Regions from separate parts of the Streptomyces sp. B15 genome, predicted to be linked through region 2. Evidence: riboswitches for the same ligand, from Rfam matches in the RefSeq annotation. Region 2 holds a riboswitch; each other region holds the start of a gene.
The links. A riboswitch is a leader RNA that binds a small molecule or an ion and turns the genes downstream of it on or off. The one in region 2 is predicted to bind cobalamin.
Positions count from the first base shown of each region.

Region 1: another riboswitch for cobalamin. It lies ahead of KBY19_RS32175 (hypothetical protein); the one in region 2 lies ahead of KBY19_RS20885 (CbtB-domain containing protein).
Region 3: another riboswitch for cobalamin. It lies ahead of metE (5-methyltetrahydropteroyltriglutamate--homocysteine S-methyltransferase); the one in region 2 lies ahead of KBY19_RS20885 (CbtB-domain containing protein).
Region 4: another riboswitch for cobalamin. It lies ahead of KBY19_RS21505 (prenyltransferase/squalene oxidase repeat-containing protein); the one in region 2 lies ahead of KBY19_RS20885 (CbtB-domain containing protein).

Region 1 is NZ_JAGPXJ010000115.1:5,057-9,397, forward strand. Features, by position in the region: gene KBY19_RS32165 (ATP-grasp domain-containing protein) at 1-69, opposite strand, end outside; gene KBY19_RS32170 (cysteine synthase family protein) at 66-1,088, opposite strand; gene KBY19_RS32175 (hypothetical protein) at 1,085-1,963, opposite strand; cobalamin riboswitch at 2,111-2,270, opposite strand; gene KBY19_RS32180 (ferric reductase-like transmembrane domain-containing protein) at 2,554-3,540, shown strand; cobalamin riboswitch at 3,550-3,728, shown strand; gene KBY19_RS32185 (ABC transporter substrate-binding protein) at 3,818-4,341, opposite strand, start outside.
Region 2 is NZ_JAGPXJ010000047.1:15,671-20,011, forward strand. Features, by position in the region: gene KBY19_RS20875 (kelch motif-containing protein) at 1-211, shown strand, start outside; gene KBY19_RS20880 (glycoside hydrolase family 6 protein) at 345-1,412, opposite strand; cobalamin riboswitch at 1,597-1,737, shown strand; gene KBY19_RS20885 (CbtB-domain containing protein) at 1,770-1,997, shown strand; gene KBY19_RS20890 (CbtA family protein) at 2,018-2,857, shown strand; gene KBY19_RS20895 (HAD-IIA family hydrolase) at 3,235-4,014, opposite strand; gene KBY19_RS20900 (Gfo/Idh/MocA family oxidoreductase) at 4,240-4,341, shown strand, end outside.
Region 3 is NZ_JAGPXJ010000105.1:3,913-8,253, forward strand. Features, by position in the region: gene KBY19_RS31320 (ATP-binding protein) at 1-98, opposite strand, end outside; gene KBY19_RS31325 (alpha-ketoglutarate-dependent dioxygenase AlkB) at 356-1,048, opposite strand; gene KBY19_RS31330 (tyrosine-protein phosphatase) at 1,182-1,991, shown strand; cobalamin riboswitch at 2,031-2,255, shown strand; gene metE (5-methyltetrahydropteroyltriglutamate--homocysteine S-methyltransferase) at 2,416-4,341, shown strand, end outside.
Region 4 is NZ_JAGPXJ010000049.1:225-4,565, reverse strand. Features, by position in the region: gene KBY19_RS21515 (aldehyde dehydrogenase) at 1-1,056, opposite strand, end outside; gene KBY19_RS21510 (MBL fold metallo-hydrolase) at 1,217-2,458, shown strand; cobalamin riboswitch at 2,576-2,710, shown strand; gene KBY19_RS21505 (prenyltransferase/squalene oxidase repeat-containing protein) at 2,873-4,213, shown strand; partial or broken gene KBY19_RS21500 (hypothetical protein) at 4,339-4,341, shown strand, end outside.

The DNA.
Region 1 (4,341 bases), on a different contig from region 2:
GAGTGCGTCGGCAGCGCGCGCCAGGTGTCCGAGTCCGAAGGTGAGTGACTCCAGGCAGACGACGCTCATGCCGCTCGCCCCTTCCGGCCCGCCGGGCAGGCCGTGCGCCGCCAGGCCATCGTGGACCAGGGCATGGACATCTCCTCGGGTGCGGTGATCTCGACCGGTTTCAGTGCGGCGGGGTCCAGGGCTTCGGTGTGCCGGGCGAAGACGCGCTCGACATAGCGGTGACCGGTATCGGCGCCGACCACCAGGTGCAGCCGGTCGGGGTGGCGGCGTGCCTCGTACGTGGCGGAGAGGTATCCGGCGCCGGTGGACAGCCCGGCGAAGACGGCGTGGTCACGCAGCAGGGCGACCGTGCCGGACATGGCATGGGTGAAGTCCAGCCAGTGGAGGCTGTCGTAGAGCTGGTGGCGGACGTTGTCGAAGACGATGGACGACCCGATGCCGGCGATGATCGCCTCCGGGTCCTGGTGGTCCTGGCTGCCGAAGGTGACGCTGCCGAACGGCTGAACGCCGACCAGCCGAACCGAGGGGTCGGTGGCGCGCAGGCGTTCCACGAGGCCGCCCGTCGAGGCTCCGGAACCGACTCCGCCGACGACGGTCAACGCGGTCGCGGGGAACAGGGCCGTGATGCGGTCGGCGACCTCGTGGTAGCCGAGGTAGTGGATGTCGTCGTGATACTGGCGCATCCAGTGCCAGTCAGGGTGGTCGGCGAGGATCTCCCGCACCCGCCGCACCCGCAGCTCCTGGTCCAGCTTGAGGTTCTCCGAGGGCCTGACCTGTTCCACGGTGGCGCCGAGGATCTCCAACTGGGCGCGGGTGGTGGTGTCCACGGTGGTGGACGCCACGATGTGGCAGTGCGTGCCGTAGCGGTGGCAGGCCAGCGCAAGGGCGTAGGCGTAGATACCGCTGGAACTGTCGATCAGAGTCTGTCCCGGGCGGATCGTGCCCCGCTCCAGGAGGTGGCGGACGGCGGCGAGTGCCGAGTAGATCTTCATCGACTCGAACCGGATCAGGACGAGGGCGTCGGTGAGCCGGACGAGATCGGGGGCCTTGAGGGCGTCGGCGATGTGGGGGTGGATCACCCGTAGCCTCCTTGGGCGAAGGAACACTGGTGGCCGAGCGAGTGGAAGAAGGCGGACAGTTCCGACTTGAGTGCGGCGTCGGGGCGGTCGGGGAACAGATAGCCGATCAGGCAGCCCGTGTGGGCCACGAAGATGCCGTCGGCGCCGAACCGCTCCCGGTGCGCGAGCATGCTGTCGAACGTCGCCTTGGGCAGCACTTTCTGCGACAGGGCGGCGCTGGTGGTGGCCGCCCGTGCGACGGCGGCCGGGTCTCCGGAGGCGAACCCTTTGAGCAGGTCGGTCAGGCAGCGCCCGTATTCCTCCCCGTGCCGCCGGTAGTGCCCCAGGAGCAGGTCGGTGACGGCGGCGGTGTCCACCGTCCCGGGCTCGGTGATGTGAGCGGTGTGGAAGCCGATGTCCGTGCCCAGCCGCCGGATCACGCGGTGCCGGCCGCTGAGGTGGAGGGCGAACTCGTCGAGGAAGACACTGTCGGCACGCTCGATCGCCGCCAGGACCCCGAGGACCACGTCCGTGTCGTAGGGCAGGGCGAAGAGCCGGAACAGACAGCGCAGTGTCGCCACGATGTCGGCGGTGGAACTCGCCATCCCCACGCCCACCCGCAGATCAGAGTGGGCGCGCCAGTGGCCCGGCGGCAGCGTGAGTCCGAAGTGCTCCAGGAAGAGCCGGGCCGCTGTCGCGGACTTCTCCCCGAGGGGCAGCCGGTTCGGCGCCGCCGTCCCCGGGGTGAAGTGCACCCAGGAGTGACGGTCCACGGGAAAGGACACCACCGCGATGTCCGGCTCGGAACCCGCCCGCAGCGGGCCCTGGTACAGCTCACCCAGCGTGCCGTGGCAGACGCCGGACACCGTGCGGACGACGGGAACTCGCGCGCTCACGGGGCACGTCCTCCTCCTGGTCCCGAGCCCCGAATCACCACCGGGAAGGAGGCGCGGCACAGCGTAGGCCGTGCAGCCGTCGATACCGCCAACCCAGTCCTCGAGGTCACCGTTCACAGCCCGCACCTCACGCGCGGGCGCAGTGGCAGGTCTTCGGACTTGTGAGCCCACCCGCCGGAAAATCCGGCGGATACCTACTGGCCGTCGCTTCCCCGACCCCGCCGATCCAGGGGCCCAGTGCTGTTGACGGCGTTCGTTCCCACTCACCGCTGCGGGACAGTCCCGGATTCCCACCGGGTTCCCTCTTGCGTCGTGCCGCCCAGATCCGGTCGGACGGATGGCACGAACCGACTGCACGCCTCAGCCTAGGGTGGCCCGCGCCGCTGCGGCAGGGGGCGTATCGCCGGTTGTCCGGATGTGATCGGTGCACGGGCGGGTGCGAGGACCTCGCGGCAGCTCAGCCGGCCCGGTCAGCGCCGGAATCACTCTGGCCGGATGTCGCCTCGGCAATCCCGGCCCACTTGGTGACACTGGTTCCGGTTCGCCCCACAGGCACACAGTCCGCCGGTGTACCGCCCGGAAGGCCCAGGATGCTGTCAGAGACGAGGCCGGAGGACGACGGCACGAGCTCGCCACCCGCCCGTGACAGGCGTCCGGCGGACGGCGCCGCCTTGCGCGCCGACCTGCGGGCGGCACTGCCCGACGCGAGTGCGGCGGTCGTCGTCACGGTGGCCGTCTTCGTATTCCTCTACGCGCGCATGGAGTCGGGTGACTCGGCGACAGTCGCGGTCATGCCGTTCATGGACGACCCCGGCACGTACTGGATGTACCTGCTCAGCCAGGCGTTCGGCTGGTCGGGTCTGCTGTGGGCCTGGGGCACGGTCATGCTCGGTCTGCTGCTGTCGGGGCCGCGCCCCACCCGGCTGCCGGTCTCCCGGCAGGCCCTGGAACGCTGGCACCGCACCACGAGCCTGACCGCGATGGCCCTGATGTTTGCGCACGCGCTGATGTTCGCGGCCGAACTCGTATGCTACGAGGCCCAGTTGGCGTGGGCCGAGCGGCTGTGGGTGGGATTCGCGGACGCGTTCGTGCCCGGCTGGTACGACTCGGGCACCGGCCGGGTCGCGATCCCGATCGGCCAGGGCGCCCTGTATCTGGCGGTTCCACTCGGGCTGCTCTTCTACGTCCGGCACCGCATCGGCGCGAACACCTGGCGTCGGCTGCACCGCTTCGTGATCGTCGTCTACGTGCTCAGCGTCTGGCACACACTGCTGTACGGCACCAATGTCTGGTACGGCGAGTGGCCGCGCACCGTTCTGTGGCTACTGCAACTCCCCGTCGCTGTACTGCTGCTGTTGCGTCTGCTGCGGCCCGCCCGGCGGGCCGAACGGCTGCACGCGCCCAGGCGGCGCGAGGGGGTGTCGCTGCCGGGCTGGCTGGGGCGGGCCGCAGGCCGGGCAGCCGCAGTGGCCGCCGTGTTGGGCCTGCTGATCGTGGTGGCGTCGGGTCATGACGGCGGCCGGGAACGCCCGGCCGAGCCCCCCTCGACGGGCCCGCACGCTCCCGAGCCCGAATGATCCGGGCATCCGACCGAGGAAATGATGAGCGCCGACAGGGTGACGGTGGAACGAGGAAGCCGGTGCGAATCCGGCGCGGTTCCGCCGCTGTGATCGGTGAGCGCATCCCGTACGAGCCACTGCCCCCGCGACAGGTGGGAAGGCCGGCGGTGCGGCCGAGGCTGCCCGTTCGAGCCGTCATGTCGAGTACCGATAGCGGGTTGCGAGAGGAAGGGGTACCAAGCGGTCGGGCCAGCCCTGCTACCGGCCCGCCGGCCTCGGCCGGCGGGCGCAGGAGTCAGGCGTTGAGCCTCTTCGACTTGTCGATGGCGGCGGCAAGACGTTCCAGGACCGGGGCGAAGCCCGCGTAGCTGAAGCGCTCTTCCATCGACCAGGGAGTGAGCTGGTCGGCCTCGACCGCGGGCAGTTCGCGCCAGGTGGCCTTCTCCCGCAGCTTCTTGCGGGACGGGGCGGTGGAGCGGTTGTCGACCATGATGAGATCGGCGTGGTATTTGTCGGCCTTCTCCCAGCTCAGGAACTCCCAGAAGCCGAACTCGTCGGACTTCTTGCCCTCGACGAACTCCACGCCCAGATCCTTGAAGTAGTGCAGGTCGCTGTAGGAGTCGGGGACCGCGACGTACAGGTTGTCCGGGTCGCCGGTGATCGCCATCACCTTGAGGCCCCCCTTGGCCTTCGCTGCGGCGCGCAGGGTCTTGGCGGCTTTGTCGAAGCGTGCCTCGGCGTCCGTGACCTTCTTCGCGCTCATGTCCGCGCCGAGGGACTCGGCCAGCTCGGCGGTGCGCTTGAGCGGGTCGAGCAGGG
Region 2 (4,341 bases):
GGAGCAGTCGTCCGTCGCGCTGAAGATGAAGCGGTCCGCCGATGGAACGGTGACCACCACCATTCCGGACGATCCGTCCCTGGTCACGCCCGGCTGGTGGATGGTCTTCGGCGTGGACGGGGACGGCGTACCCTCGAAGGCCCAGTGGGTCCATGTGGGCATCGACCCCGACGCGGCGCACGCCCCCATCACCACGGGCGACCCGAAGTAGGGGTCCCGCCCCGTCAGGCGCGCGGGGAACTGCTCCCCCAGCCTTCGGCCGGGAGATGCCCCCACAGCCACAACGCACCCCTGGCCTGCAACGGACAGCCAGGGGCACCCCCTGGTCAGCCGCCTGTCACGGCTCACCCCTTCGTGTTGCGGGCCAGTTCCAGGGCGTAGGACGGCCACCACGTGCCCGGCGCGGGGCCGCCGCGGCACTGGCCGTCCGACTCGCCCGGCCGTTTGATCCACAGATAGGCGTCCACCTTGTCGTGTCCTGTCCGGGTGGTGGGCGCCTCGCCCAGCGCCCGGCCGGGCGGGTTGCACCAGCGCTCGTCCCCGCTGCCGCGCAGCGGCCCGTTGCCGTTCCGGCTGGTGTCGACGACGAAGTGCTTGCCGTCGACCATCGAGGACAGCCGCTTGCCGTAGGCGACGTTCGAGGCGGTGGTCTGGAAGTTGGAGACGTTCAGCGCGAACCCGTCGGCCTTGCCGATCCCCGCCCGGCGGAGGGGCTCGACCAGCGCGCCCGGGTCGCGGACCCAGTCCGGGTTTCCGGCGTCCAGGTAGACCGTCGTGCCGGGGAGCCCCTTGAGCCGGGTGACGGCGTCGTGCAGCAGCCGGTAGCGCTCCTCGCGCAGCTGGGGCGCGGCGCACGCGCCGGAGACGGTGTGGGCCAGTGCGTCCGGCTCCACGATCACCGTGGCGGTGCGCTTCCCGATGCCTGCCACGACGCCGTCCAGCCAAGCGCGGTAGGCCGCCGCGTCCTTCGCGCCGCCCTTGCTGTACTGCCCGCAGTCCCGCTGCGGCACGTTGTAGAGGACGAGCAGCGCGCCCCGGTCCGCGGCGGCCGCGGCCTTGGTGACGCGGGCGGTGTGGCCGCGGGGGTCGGCCGAGTCGATCCACTCGGCCACCGGCTGCTCGGCGATCTTCTTCAGCTGTGCGGCCCGCGCCGACTTGCCGTCCTCGGCGTAGGCACGCGCCTGCCGTGCGGCGTTCCCCGCGGGGTCGACCCAGTACGGGGCCACGGACTCGGGGCGCTGCCGCACGGTGGGACCCGCCTGCGGGTCACCGTCGTCCGCGCCGCCACCCGACGAGCAGCCGGCCAGCAACAGGGCTCCCGCCACCGCGCTCCCGGCGACGCCCCGGGCGCGGGCGCATATCGCGCGCGCGGTACGCGGGCGCCGGGCGCCGCTACTGGCGCTGCCGTACATCCACTCCCCCTCGGCTGTACTCCGGCCATCGACCGAACCGTCGGCCGGCCGCCGACCGGACCGCTGACGGGCCACAACGTCGCCCCATCGTGTCACAACGCCCGGTTCGCACGGCCGAGTTCCGCACCCGGTGCGACGGGGAGTGTGACGGGGACCTTGTTGACAGTGGTCATGACAGGCTGGGAGCCTCCGGAACGGCACACTTTCATATCGAGGCGACAGTGCTCAGGAACCCGGTGCGACTCCGGGACGGTCCCGCCACTGTGTCCGCAACCGCCCCGGCGGCCGCGGAAGTCAGGAACTGATCTGTCGCTTCTCCACCGATGGGGCGTGGAAACCCCAGGAGGAGGCACGCGGATGTCCCAGCACACCCTCGGCACGACCGTCGCACCCGAGAGCGCCGCCGCACACCCGGCGACCGTCAGGGCCCGCGACTGGCTCATCGTCGCCGCCGCCGCGATCGTCGCGCTGATCGCCCTGTACGCCGTCTTCGTCGACAACGGCAACCTCGTCTCGGCAACCGGCTCCTATCTGCACGAGTTCTCGCACGACGGCCGTCATCTGTTCGGCGCCCCCTGCCACTGACCGATCGGGGGTCGCTCGTCATGTCCGTCTCCGCACAACCAACTCCCTATCCCCTGCTGCCCCTGCTCGGCCGCGGCCTCGCGGCCGGCGGGATCGCGGGGCTGGCGTCCGGGCTGTTCTCACTGCTGCTGGCCGAGCCCTTGATGGACCGGGCCATCCGGCTGGAGGAGAAACGCTCGGCAGCCGAAGCCGCCACCGCGCACGCGGGCGCCTCCCACTCGGGGCACAGCCATGCCGCCGAGGCCGAGGAGCTCTTCAGCCGGGGCACCCAGCACCTCGGACTGGTGGTCACCGCCGTGGTGGCCGGTCTGGCGATCGGCGTGTTCTTCACGCTCGCCCACGTGTCGTCCCCCAGCCTTCGGCCGGGAGGTGCCCCCAACCGCTCGGCGCCCCGGGACGACGGCCGCGGCTGGCAGCGCTCCATGGGCCTGGCCGGCGCCGGGTTCCTCGCGCTGTCCCTGCTTCCGGCGCTGCGCTACCCCGCCAACCCGCCGGGGGTCGGCGACGGTGGCACCGTCACCGAGCGGCAGGGCCTGTGGCTGGCCGCGCTGGTCATCGGCGTACTCGGAACGGTGCTGGCACACCAGGTCCACCAGCGGCTCGGGCAGGCCGGGCACGGGCTGCCCGTGCGTCAGTCGGGCGCCGCGGCAGCCGTTGTCGCCACCTTGGCCGCGCTCTTCCTGCTGCCGGACAACCCGGACACGGTCCCGGTGCCCGCCACCTTGCTGTGGGACTTCCGGATGCTCTCGCTGGGCGGACAGGTGGTCCTGTGGGGCGTACTGGGTGCCGTCTTCGCGGCCCCGTCCCTGCGCCGGCAGCGGTCCGCCCCCCGCGAGCAGTCCGCCGCTCCCACTGCCTGACCCCGGCCGGCTGCCGCTGCGGGGGCGGCGGCCCCCGCAGCGGGACGCTTCGTGGCGGAGCCCTCCGCGGCGAGGCCGCCGGCCCGGGAGACGTCCCCCAGCAGCGGGCCGCCCCCGGCCGCACCGGACGCGCCGGAGTCCGGAGCGCACAGCCACACCACCACCATCAGCAGGACCCACCCCGCCCCGACGGCCGGCCGCCAACGGCCCGCCCCGCTGCGGACCGGCGTCGCGGGTGCGGGGACGTGCGGCATGGCGGAGACCTCCGGGGCATCGGTCCGATGCCATAGACGCTCCGCCCGGGGGTGCCGCTCCGCATCCGCAGAGCACGGCCCTCTACTCCGCACGGCGGCCCCTGCAGGGCAAGGAAGTCGTCCTCAGACCCGGTCGACGAGGTCCGCGATCGAATCGACGACGCTGGAGGGGCGGTAGGGGTACCGCTCGACCTCGTCGGGCCGGGTCAGACCCGTCAGCACCAGGAAGGTCTCCAGTCCGGCTTCCATACCCGCGCGCACATCGGTGTCCATCCGGTCACCGATCATCGCGCTGGTCTCGGAGTGCGCGCCGATCGCGTTCAGCCCGGCGCGCATCATCAGCGGGTTGGGCTTGCCGACGAAGTAGGGGTGCTGGCCCGTGGCCTTGGTGATGAGGGCGGCGACCGAGCCGGTGGCGGGCAGCGCGCCCTCGGCCGAGGGTCCGGTCTCGTCGGGGTTGGTGGCGATGAAGCGGGCACCGTCGTTGATCAGCCGGATGGCCCGGGTCAGCGCCTCGAAGCTGTAGGTGCGGGTCTCACCGAGGACCACGTAGTCGGGGTCGGCGTCGGACAGGACGTACCCGATGTCGTGCAGGGCCGTCGTCAGCCCGGCCTCCCCGATGACGTAGGCGGTGCCGCCGGGGCGCTGGTCGTCCAGGAACTGCGCGGTGGCCAGCGCGGAGGTCCAGATGTTCTCCGTCGGCACGCTCAGTCCGATACGGGACAGCCGGGCGTGCAGGTCCCGGGGGGTGTACATCGAGTTGTTGGTGAGCACCAGGAACGGCCGCCCCGACTCCTTGAGCCGCTTGATGAACGAGTCGGCGCCGGGGACGGGGATCCCCTCGTGCATCAGCACACCGTCCATGTCGGTGAGCCAGGACTCGATGGGCTTGCGCTCTGCCACGGATGGACTCCTGCCAGGTCGTGGTGGTCCGGCCGGCGGGGACGTGCGCGCGTGAGCCGAGCACGAACCGGCCGCCGCGCTCAGCGTAACGGCAGCGACCGGTGCCGGTCAGCCGAGGCGTACGCCGTCGAGTACCCGGGGCGTACGCCGTCGAGTACCCGGGGCCGGGGTACGGAGGCGGGTGCGGTGCGTGCTCCCGCCGGAAGGCTTTGCAAGGGTGGGGGCATGAACCGCATGGACACCACCGTCACGCCGCTCCGCGTCGGGCTGCTCGGCTTCGGCCTGGCCGGATCGGTCTTTCACGCCCCGCTGATCGCCACCACACCG
Region 3 (4,341 bases), on a different contig from region 2:
CCGGTGGTTCCGGTCGGTGGAGCGGCCGGGGCGGCGCGGGAGACGGTGCGTGGCTCCCCGTTTCCGTTCTGCGCCGGGTGGCTCGGAGATTCGGGCATGGGTTCCTCGGAAGAGTTGAGGCAGGTGAGAGGCCGACGAGCCGCGAAGGGGCCGGCCGGGCCGGCAGGCCGCTACCGCAGAGGTGGGAGGGAGGCGTCGACCGCTGGTCACGCTAGCCCGCGGCCGCGCCCCGCCCTGGCCCTTACACCGGATTCGCCAGGGTTCGCCAGCTCCCAACGAGTGAAAGCCGACGGATTCCGCTTGACAGCCGGCGCCCGCGCAACTCGGCGCACCCCGCGCACCCTTCGCGCGCGGGTCAGTACGCCCGGACGGTGACGTTGACTCGTCCCCGCAGCCCCAGCGCGGGCGGCGCGGAGCCGGGCTCGGTACGGGGCACGCCGTGATACGCCAGCCGCGCGGGCCCGCCGAAGACGAAGGCGTCCCCGCTGCGCAGCTCCACGTCCCTCCCCCAGACTCCGTCCGGGGGGACCCCCAAGGGCCGCCCCCGCCCCTCGGTGTTCCCGAACCGGAAGACGCAGGCGTCCCCGAGGCTGAAGGAGACGACGGGCGCGGCGGAGCGCTCGTCGCTGTCCCGGTGCATGCCCATGCGCGCGCCGTCACCGTAGAAGTTCACCAGCGCGATGTCGTACGGGACGGCACACGGCACGGCGCCGAACACCGGCTCCTCGGCCACCTCGGCGGCGGCGTCCACGGCGGCCCGCGCCCACCGGCCCAACCAGTCGGGGAAGGGCTTCACCGGCTCTCCGCCACCGTCCACGACAGTGGCGGCGTAACCGTACGGATACCAGTGCCGTCCCAGGCTGACCTGCCGCACCGACATCTGCGAACCGTTGGGCATCCGTACCGTCCGCAGCCCCGCGGGCGGCACCGCCCACCGCCGGCACGCCGCGAGCAGCTCGCGCTGCGCGCCGGGCGCCAGCCGGCGGGGCAGATGCACGGCTCCCGCGGTGACCTGCACCGCAGGCGGAGGGAACAGCTCCTCGCTCACACGGCCAGCGTACGGCCTCCCACCACAGGCGGGACCGGGCGCCGGGCGGCGGAGCGCCGTCGTACAAGTCACCACGCAAGGACTGATCGCCTCAGGCATCCATGCCTTATGGTCGAACGGACGGTCGTCGCAGATGCTGGGAGCGCGCGTGAGTGTGGAGTCCGCCGATACGGTGCTGACGGGGGTACGCAACTTCCGGGACGTCGGGGGCCTGCCGACGGTGGACGGGTGCCGGGTCCGGCGCGGGGTGCTCTTCCGCAGCGGGCACCTGGCGCAGGCGACGCCCGAGGACGCCGCCTTCCTCGGCGAGCTCAAGCTGCACACCGTCTTCGACTTCCGCAACTCCGCCGACCAGGCGCTCGACGGCCCCGACATCGAACTGCCCGGCGTCCGCAACGTCAATCTGCCGCTCTCCGACCCGGCCGACGGCGCCGAGTTCTGGAAGATGGTGCGCGACGGCGAGCTGGACCAGCTCCGGGCCATCCTCGGCGACGGGCTCGCCGCCCGGCGGATGACCGACTCCTACCGCACCATGATCCGCGAGCGCACGGCCGAGCACAGCCGCATCCTGCACGCGCTCGCCGAGGACAGTGTGCCCGCGCTGATGCACTGCGCGGCCGGCAAGGACCGGGCGGGCCTGTCGATCGCCATCACGCTGCTGGCGCTCGATGTCGAGCGGGCCGCCATCGAGGAGGATTACCTCCAGTCCAACCAGCCGCACCGGCGCTACAAGGTGTACCGCAGCAGAAAGTCCAAGGCGGGGATGTCGCCGGAGGTCATGGAGCTGCTCGCCCCGCTCTTCGATGCCCGCGCCGCCTATCTGCACGCGGCCTTCGAGACCATCGACGAGACGTGGGGCGACGTGGAGACCTATTTGGCGCAGGGCCTCGGGCTCTCCCCCGCCATCCGCGCCCGGCTGAAATCCCGCCTCCTGGAGACGTAGGGCACCCCCGCCACTGGCCGCACCCGGCGCGCACCCGGCTATGCTGGCCGTGCAGCTGGTTCGCCCCGTCCGCCAGGCGGGAGGCGTCGTAAGAGGGAACCCGGTGTGAGTCCGGGACTGCCCCGCAGCGGTGAGCGGGAACGACCGCCGTCACACGCACTGGACCGAGGACCGGTCCGGGAAGCGACGGCCAGTAGATGCCCGCCGGGAGACCGGCAGGCGTGCCCGCGAGTCCGAAGACCTGCCCGCTGTCCGTACGCGTCCACCCGCGTACGGTCCTCCCGGAGACCTCGAGGGCGGGTCGGAGAGCACGCGCACCAGGCGACGGACACCAGCCACGCGTCCGTCCGCACCGTGTCGCCGCCATCCCTTCGCGTCCTCGTCCCGTTCCGGGAGCGCTGAGACACTCGCGAAGGAGAGTTGCGTGACAGCGACAGCAGCGAACCCGGGCGCCACCGCCCCGACCGCGCCGGTGCGCGCTACCGTGCACGGCTACCCCCGGCAGGGGCCGAACCGTGAACTGAAGAAGGCCGTCGAGGGATACTGGGAGGGCCGCGTCACCGCCGAGGCCCTGCACTCCACGGCCGCCGAACTGCGCCGCGCCAACTGGCGGCAGCTGGCCGACGCGGGCATCGACGAGGTGCCCACCGGGGACTTCTCGTACTACGACCACATGCTGGACACCACCGTCATGGTCGGTGCCCTCCCCGAGCGGCACCGCGCAGCGGTGGCGGCCGATCCGCTGGCCGGCTACTTCGCGATGGCCCGCGGTACCCAGGAGGCGGCGCCGCTGGAGATGACCAAGTGGTTCGACACCAACTACCACTACCTGGTGCCCGAACTGGCCCCGGACACCGTCTTCCGGGCGGACGCCGGCAAGCAGACGGCCGAGCTGGGGGAAGCCCTGGCGCTGGGCGCGGCGGCGGCCCGGCCGGTGCTCGTCGGCCCCGTCACCTATCTGCTGCTGGCCAAGCCGGCGCCCGGGGTCGCCCCCGACTTCGAACCGCTGACACTGCTGGAGCGGCTGCTGCCGGTCTACGCCGAGGTGCTCGCGGATCTGCGTGCCGCCGGTGCCCGATGGGTGCAGCTGGACGAGCCCGCGCTGGTGCAGGACCGCACCCCCGGCGAGCTGGCGGCGGCCGCGGAAGCGTACCGGGCCCTCGGCGAGCTGGCCGACCGTCCGCGGCTGCTGGTGGCCTCCTACTTCGACCGGCTCGGTGAGGCACTGCCCGTACTGGCGAAGGCGCCCGTGGACGGGCTGGCCCTCGACTTCACCGGTCCGGCCGCCGCCAACCTGGACGCGCTCGCCGCGGTCGGCGGGCTGCCCGGCAAGCGGCTGGTCGCCGGCGTCGTCGACGGCCGCAACGTGTGGATCAACGACCTCGAGCGGTCCATGGCCACCCTCGCCACCCTGCTGGGCCTCGCCGGGCAGGTCGATGTGGCGACCTCCTGCTCGCTGCTCCATGTGCCGCTGGACGCACGGGCCGAGCGCCGAATCGATCCGCAGGTCGCCCGCTGGCTGGCGTTCGCGCGCCAGAAGGCGGCCGAGGCCGCCACCCTGGCGCGCGGCCTGTCGGAGGGGACCGGCGCGATCAGCGCCGAGCTGGCCGCCAACCGGGCCGACCTGGCCTCCCGTACGGCCTCGCCGCTCACCCACGACAAGTCCGTACGGGCCCGCAGCGCCGCCGTCACCGAGGCGGACACCCGCCGCGCGCTCCCGTACCACCGGCGCACGGCGGCGCAGCGCACCCGGCTCGGTCTGCCGCCGCTGCCGACCACCACCATCGGCTCGTTCCCGCAGACGGCCGAGCTGCGCAGGGCCCGCGCCGACCTGCGGGCCGGCCGGATCGACGAGACCGCCTACGAGCAGCGGATCGCGGCGCAGATCCGGGAGGTGGTCGCCTTCCAGGAGCGTGCCGGACTCGATGTGCTGGTGCACGGCGAGGGCGAACGCAACGACATGGTGCAGTTCTTCGCCGAACAGCTCACCGGGTACCTCGCCACCCGGCACGGCTGGGTGCAGTCGTACGGCACCCGCTATGTGCGCCCGCCGATCCTCGCCGGCGATGTGGCCCGCCCGCGGCCGATGTCGGTCCGCTGGACGCAGTACGCCCAGTCGCTGACCTCCCGTCCCGTCAAGGGCATGCTCACCGGCCCGGTGACCATGCTCGCCTGGTCGTTCGTACGGGACGACCAGCCGGTGGCGGAGACGGCGCGCCAGGTGGCGCTCGCGCTGCGCGACGAGGTGTGCGAACTGGAGGCCGGCGGGGCCGCCGTCATCCAGGTCGACGAGCCCGCGCTGCGCGAGACGCTGCCGCTGCGCGCGGCCGACCGGCCCGGGTATCTGGCG
Region 4 (4,341 bases), on a different contig from region 2:
GGCGATGTAGTCGAGGCAGCGTCGACGCTGGCGTTCGGCGACCAGCGGACCGACCTCGGTGGCGGGATCCAGCGGATCGCCGACCCGCAGTCCGTCGGCGGCGGCCTTGAAGCGCTCGGCGATCTCGTCGTAGCGGCTGCGCGGCGCGAGGATCCGGGTCTGGGCCACACACGCCTGGCCGTTGATCATCCAGGCGAACGGGGTGATGCCCGCGACCGCCGCTTCCAGATCGGCGTCGGGCAGGATGACTGCGGCCGACTTGCCGCCCAACTCCAGGGTGACCCGGGTCAGATTGCGGGAGGCCACCTCCATGACCCGCTTGCCCGCGGCCACGGAGCCGGTGAAGGACACCTTGTCGACGCCGGGGTGCCCCACGAGATACTCGCTCACCTCGCGATCGGCCGGCAGGATCGACAGCACACCCGGGGGCAGCCCGGCCTCGTCGGCGATCTCGGCCAGCAGATAGGCGTCCAGCGGGGTCTCCGGCGAGACCTTCAAAATCGCCGAGCAGCCGGCCAGCAGCGCGGGGGCCAGTTTGGCGGCGGCGGTGAACTGGGGCACGTTCCACGGCACCACGGCCGCCACCACCCCCACCGGCTCCCGGCGCACCAGCAGCGGACCGAGCACCCCGGCCCGGCGCTCCTCGTGGCGGAAGTGGGCGGCGATCTTGACCGCGGTGTCCCAGACCATCATCGCGGCGAGGGACTGGACCATGACGGCCGAGGTGTACGGGGTGCCGTTCTGGGCGCTGATGACCTTGGCGATCTCCTCGCTGCGCACGGCGAAGGCGTCCTTGATGCGGGTGACCGTCTCGATCCGTTCGGCCAGCGGGCGCTGCGCCCACACCCCGGAGTCGAAGGACTCGCGTGCCGCGCGTACGGCGCGGTCGACGTCCTCGCGCGAGGCGTGCGGGACACGCCCGATGGGCTGCTCGGTGTGCGGCGAGACCACCTCGATGGCCTCGCCGCCGGCCGGGTCGGTGAAGGTCCCGCCGATGTAGAGCTGCCGGTGATCGGCGTACGCGATTCCGCCGCCGGTTCCGCTGGGGTTGTCCATCATGCCCGTGCCCTCCCTCTCCGCCCCACCCGTCGGTGTGACACCTGACACTCTCCTGACAGCGCATCAGAACTAGTACCAGTTCTAGTTCTAGGGAACAATGCCTCTGCCGGCCCGCAGGCCGCCACGCCCGCGCACCGAACCGGGGGGAGCCGTCGCCATGACGAACGGACCGCAGGCCGACGACGAGGGGCCGGGGGGCGAGGCCGAGGGACCGCGGGTGCACGCCGAGGGACCGCGGGTCGACGACGGGGGACCGCGGGTGGACGCCGGATCGCGGGCAGCCCCGCGCGGGCCCCGGGTCACCGATCACGGGGGCGGAATCTGGAGCATCCCCGTACCCATCCCGGACAATCCCCTCGGCCACACCCTCGTCCATGTGATCGAGACGGACGCGGGGCCCGTGCTGATCGACACCGGCTGGGACGACCCCACCTCCTGGCAGACCCTCGCCGACGGGCTCACCGCCTGCGGCACCTCCGTCCGAGCGCTGCACGGCGTACTGGTCACCCACCACCATCCGGACCACCACGGACTCTCGGCGCGGGTACGGGAGGAGTCCGGCGCCTGGATCGCCATGCACGCGGCGGACACCGCCGTCGTGCGCCGCACCCGCCGTTCGGACCGTGGCCAGTGGCTCGGCTACCTCGCCGAGAAACTCGCGGCGGCCGGCGCCCCCGAGACCCATACGGCGCCGCTGCGCACGGCCCTCGCGGAGGGCAGGGGTGGAGCACTGCCCGGTGCGCGGGCCGCACTTCCCGACCGCGAGATCGAGCCGAACGAGCTGCTGGCCCTGCCGGGACGGCGGCTGCGCGCCGTCTGGACCCCGGGACACACCCCGGGGCACGTGTGCCTGCACCTGGAGGAGCAGCACCCGGGCAACCCGGCCCGCTCCGGCTCCGGCTCCGGCGACCCTGGCAACTCGGGTGGTCGGGGCCGTCCGGGTGGGCCGGGCCGGGGAGGGCGGCTGTTCTCCGGGGACCATCTGCTGCCCACGATCAGCCCGCACATCGGACTGTACGAGGACCCGGACAGCGACGAGAGCACCGATCCACTCGGCGACTATCTCGACTCCCTCGAACGGATAGCCAGGCTGCGGCCCGCCGAGGTGCTGCCCGCACACCAGTACGCCTTCACGGACGCGCAGGCCCGGGTCGACGAGCTCACCGCTCACCATGCGGAGCGCCTCTCCGGTCTGAGAGCACTGCTCTCGGAGCGCGACCTCACCCCCTGGCAGCTCGCCGAGACGATGCGTTGGAACCGCCCCTGGGGGGAGATCCCGTTCAGCTCCCGCAACATCGCCGTGGCCGAGGCCGAGGCCCATCTGCGCCATCTGGTCAAGCTCGGCCGGGCCGAGGCCGTCCCCGGCAGCACCCCGGTCACCTACCGCGCCACCGGCTGAGACCCCTGCCGCACGGCCACCGCGATCTGGAGTCGGACGAAGCGGGACCGGCCCGACGGAACGACCCGGTGGCCCGTCCGGCTACAGTGGCCGACAGCCAGACAACGCCTCCGACCGGGGGAAGCCGGTGCGAATCCGGCGCTGACCCGCAACCGTGAGCGGTCCGTCACCCCGTCGCCGTACGCCGGCCGCGGGTCGTCCTCCACGACCCGGCGTATGCGCGCAGGTGACCGGCCGCGAGCCGGAGCACCCGGGCGGAGGTGGGCTCCTGTGGCCGAACCAGGCCACCGGCCCGTCGAGGTATACGGAGCCGAGCCCGGTGCGCCGCGGTGCGGGGCCGCGAAGTCGCGAGCCCCCTCGGCGGGGCGGCCGTGCCCGGCTGCGGTCCGCTTCCGTCACCGAAAGGCACTCGCAATGTCACCGCGCCGCCGCCGCGCCACGGTCCTCGCCGCCGCCACCGTGCTGTGCGCGACAGCCGCACCCGTGGCATCCGCCGCCGCAACCGCGCCCCATGCCGCCGAGAAGCCGTCCGAGCTGCCGGACGGGCTCTACGGAACGGCCGACCCGAAGTACGACGGGGTGTGGCGGCAGTCGATGGCGCTGCTGGCGCTGGACGGCGCCGGTGCCGTCCCCGCGAAGAAGGCCGTCGACTGGCTGGCCGGCCAGCAGTGCGCCGACGGCTCGTTCACCGCCTACCGCGCCGACGCCGGCAAGAAATGCGACCCGGACGCCACTCCCTCGGACACCAACGCGACCGCCCTCGCCGTGCAGGCCCTCGCCGCAGTCGGCGGCCGGAGCGACGCGGTGCGGGAGGCCCTGGAGTGGCTGACCTCGGTCCAGAACAAGGACGGCGGCTGGGGCAGCGCCCCGCGCGCCGCCTCGGACGCCAATTCGACCTCGCTGGCCATCGGCGCCCTGCACGCGGCGGGCCGGAACCCGGAGAAGGCCACCGCCCAGGGCGGCAGGTCTCCCTACGACGCGCTGCTGTCCTTCCAGCTCACCTGCGGCGCGAAGGGCATCGAGAACGCCCCCGGCCAGCAGGGCGCCTTCGCCTACCAACCGGACAAGAAGGGCGAGCTCGCCCCGAACGACGACGCCACCGCGGCCGCCTCCCTCGCCGCGCTGGGCGAAGGCGCGCTGCCCGAACCGCTGTCCAAGGACGCCAAGGACAAGCCGGTCACACCACTGAAGTGCGCCTCGGACGCGGGCACCGACGCCGACGCGGACGCCGACGAGGGAGACAAGAAGGGCGTTCCGGGCGGCCGCAAGCAAGCGGCGGGTGCGGGCGCGGCCTATCTGGCCGCGACGCTGAAGAAGAACGGCGGCCACTTCAGCTCCGTGACTCCGGGCGACACGAAGAAGCAGCCCGACTACGCGAACACCGCGGACGCCGTCGTCGCGCTGGCGGCCGGCGGCCACCGGAAGCCGGCCAGGTCCTCCCTGACGTGGCTCGCGGACAACGTGAACAAGTGGGACAAGGCCAAGAACGACCCGGCCGCCATCAGCTCCCTCATGCTCGCCTCCCGCGCCGCCGGCGGCGACCCCACGAAGCTCGGCGGGACCGATCTCCTCTCCCGCCTCGGCGACACCGGCCCGAAGCCCGCAAAGATGCCGTCGGACGACGCGGACTCCTCCTCCGACAAGAAGGACGACGGCACCACCATCCCCGTCTGGGCCTTCATCCTGGTCGGTCTCGCCATCGGCGCCGGCTTCGGCATCCTGCTCAGCGGTCGCCGCAAGAGGCAGCAGCTGTGACGGCCCGGACGGCGCACGGCGCCACCGCGCCGGAGCCGCTCCTGCCCCGGCCCAGGCCCAGGCCCAGGCCCAGGCCCAGGGCAGGGGCGGGGGCGAAGGCAGGGGCAGTCGCGGGGTGGCGGGGCGTG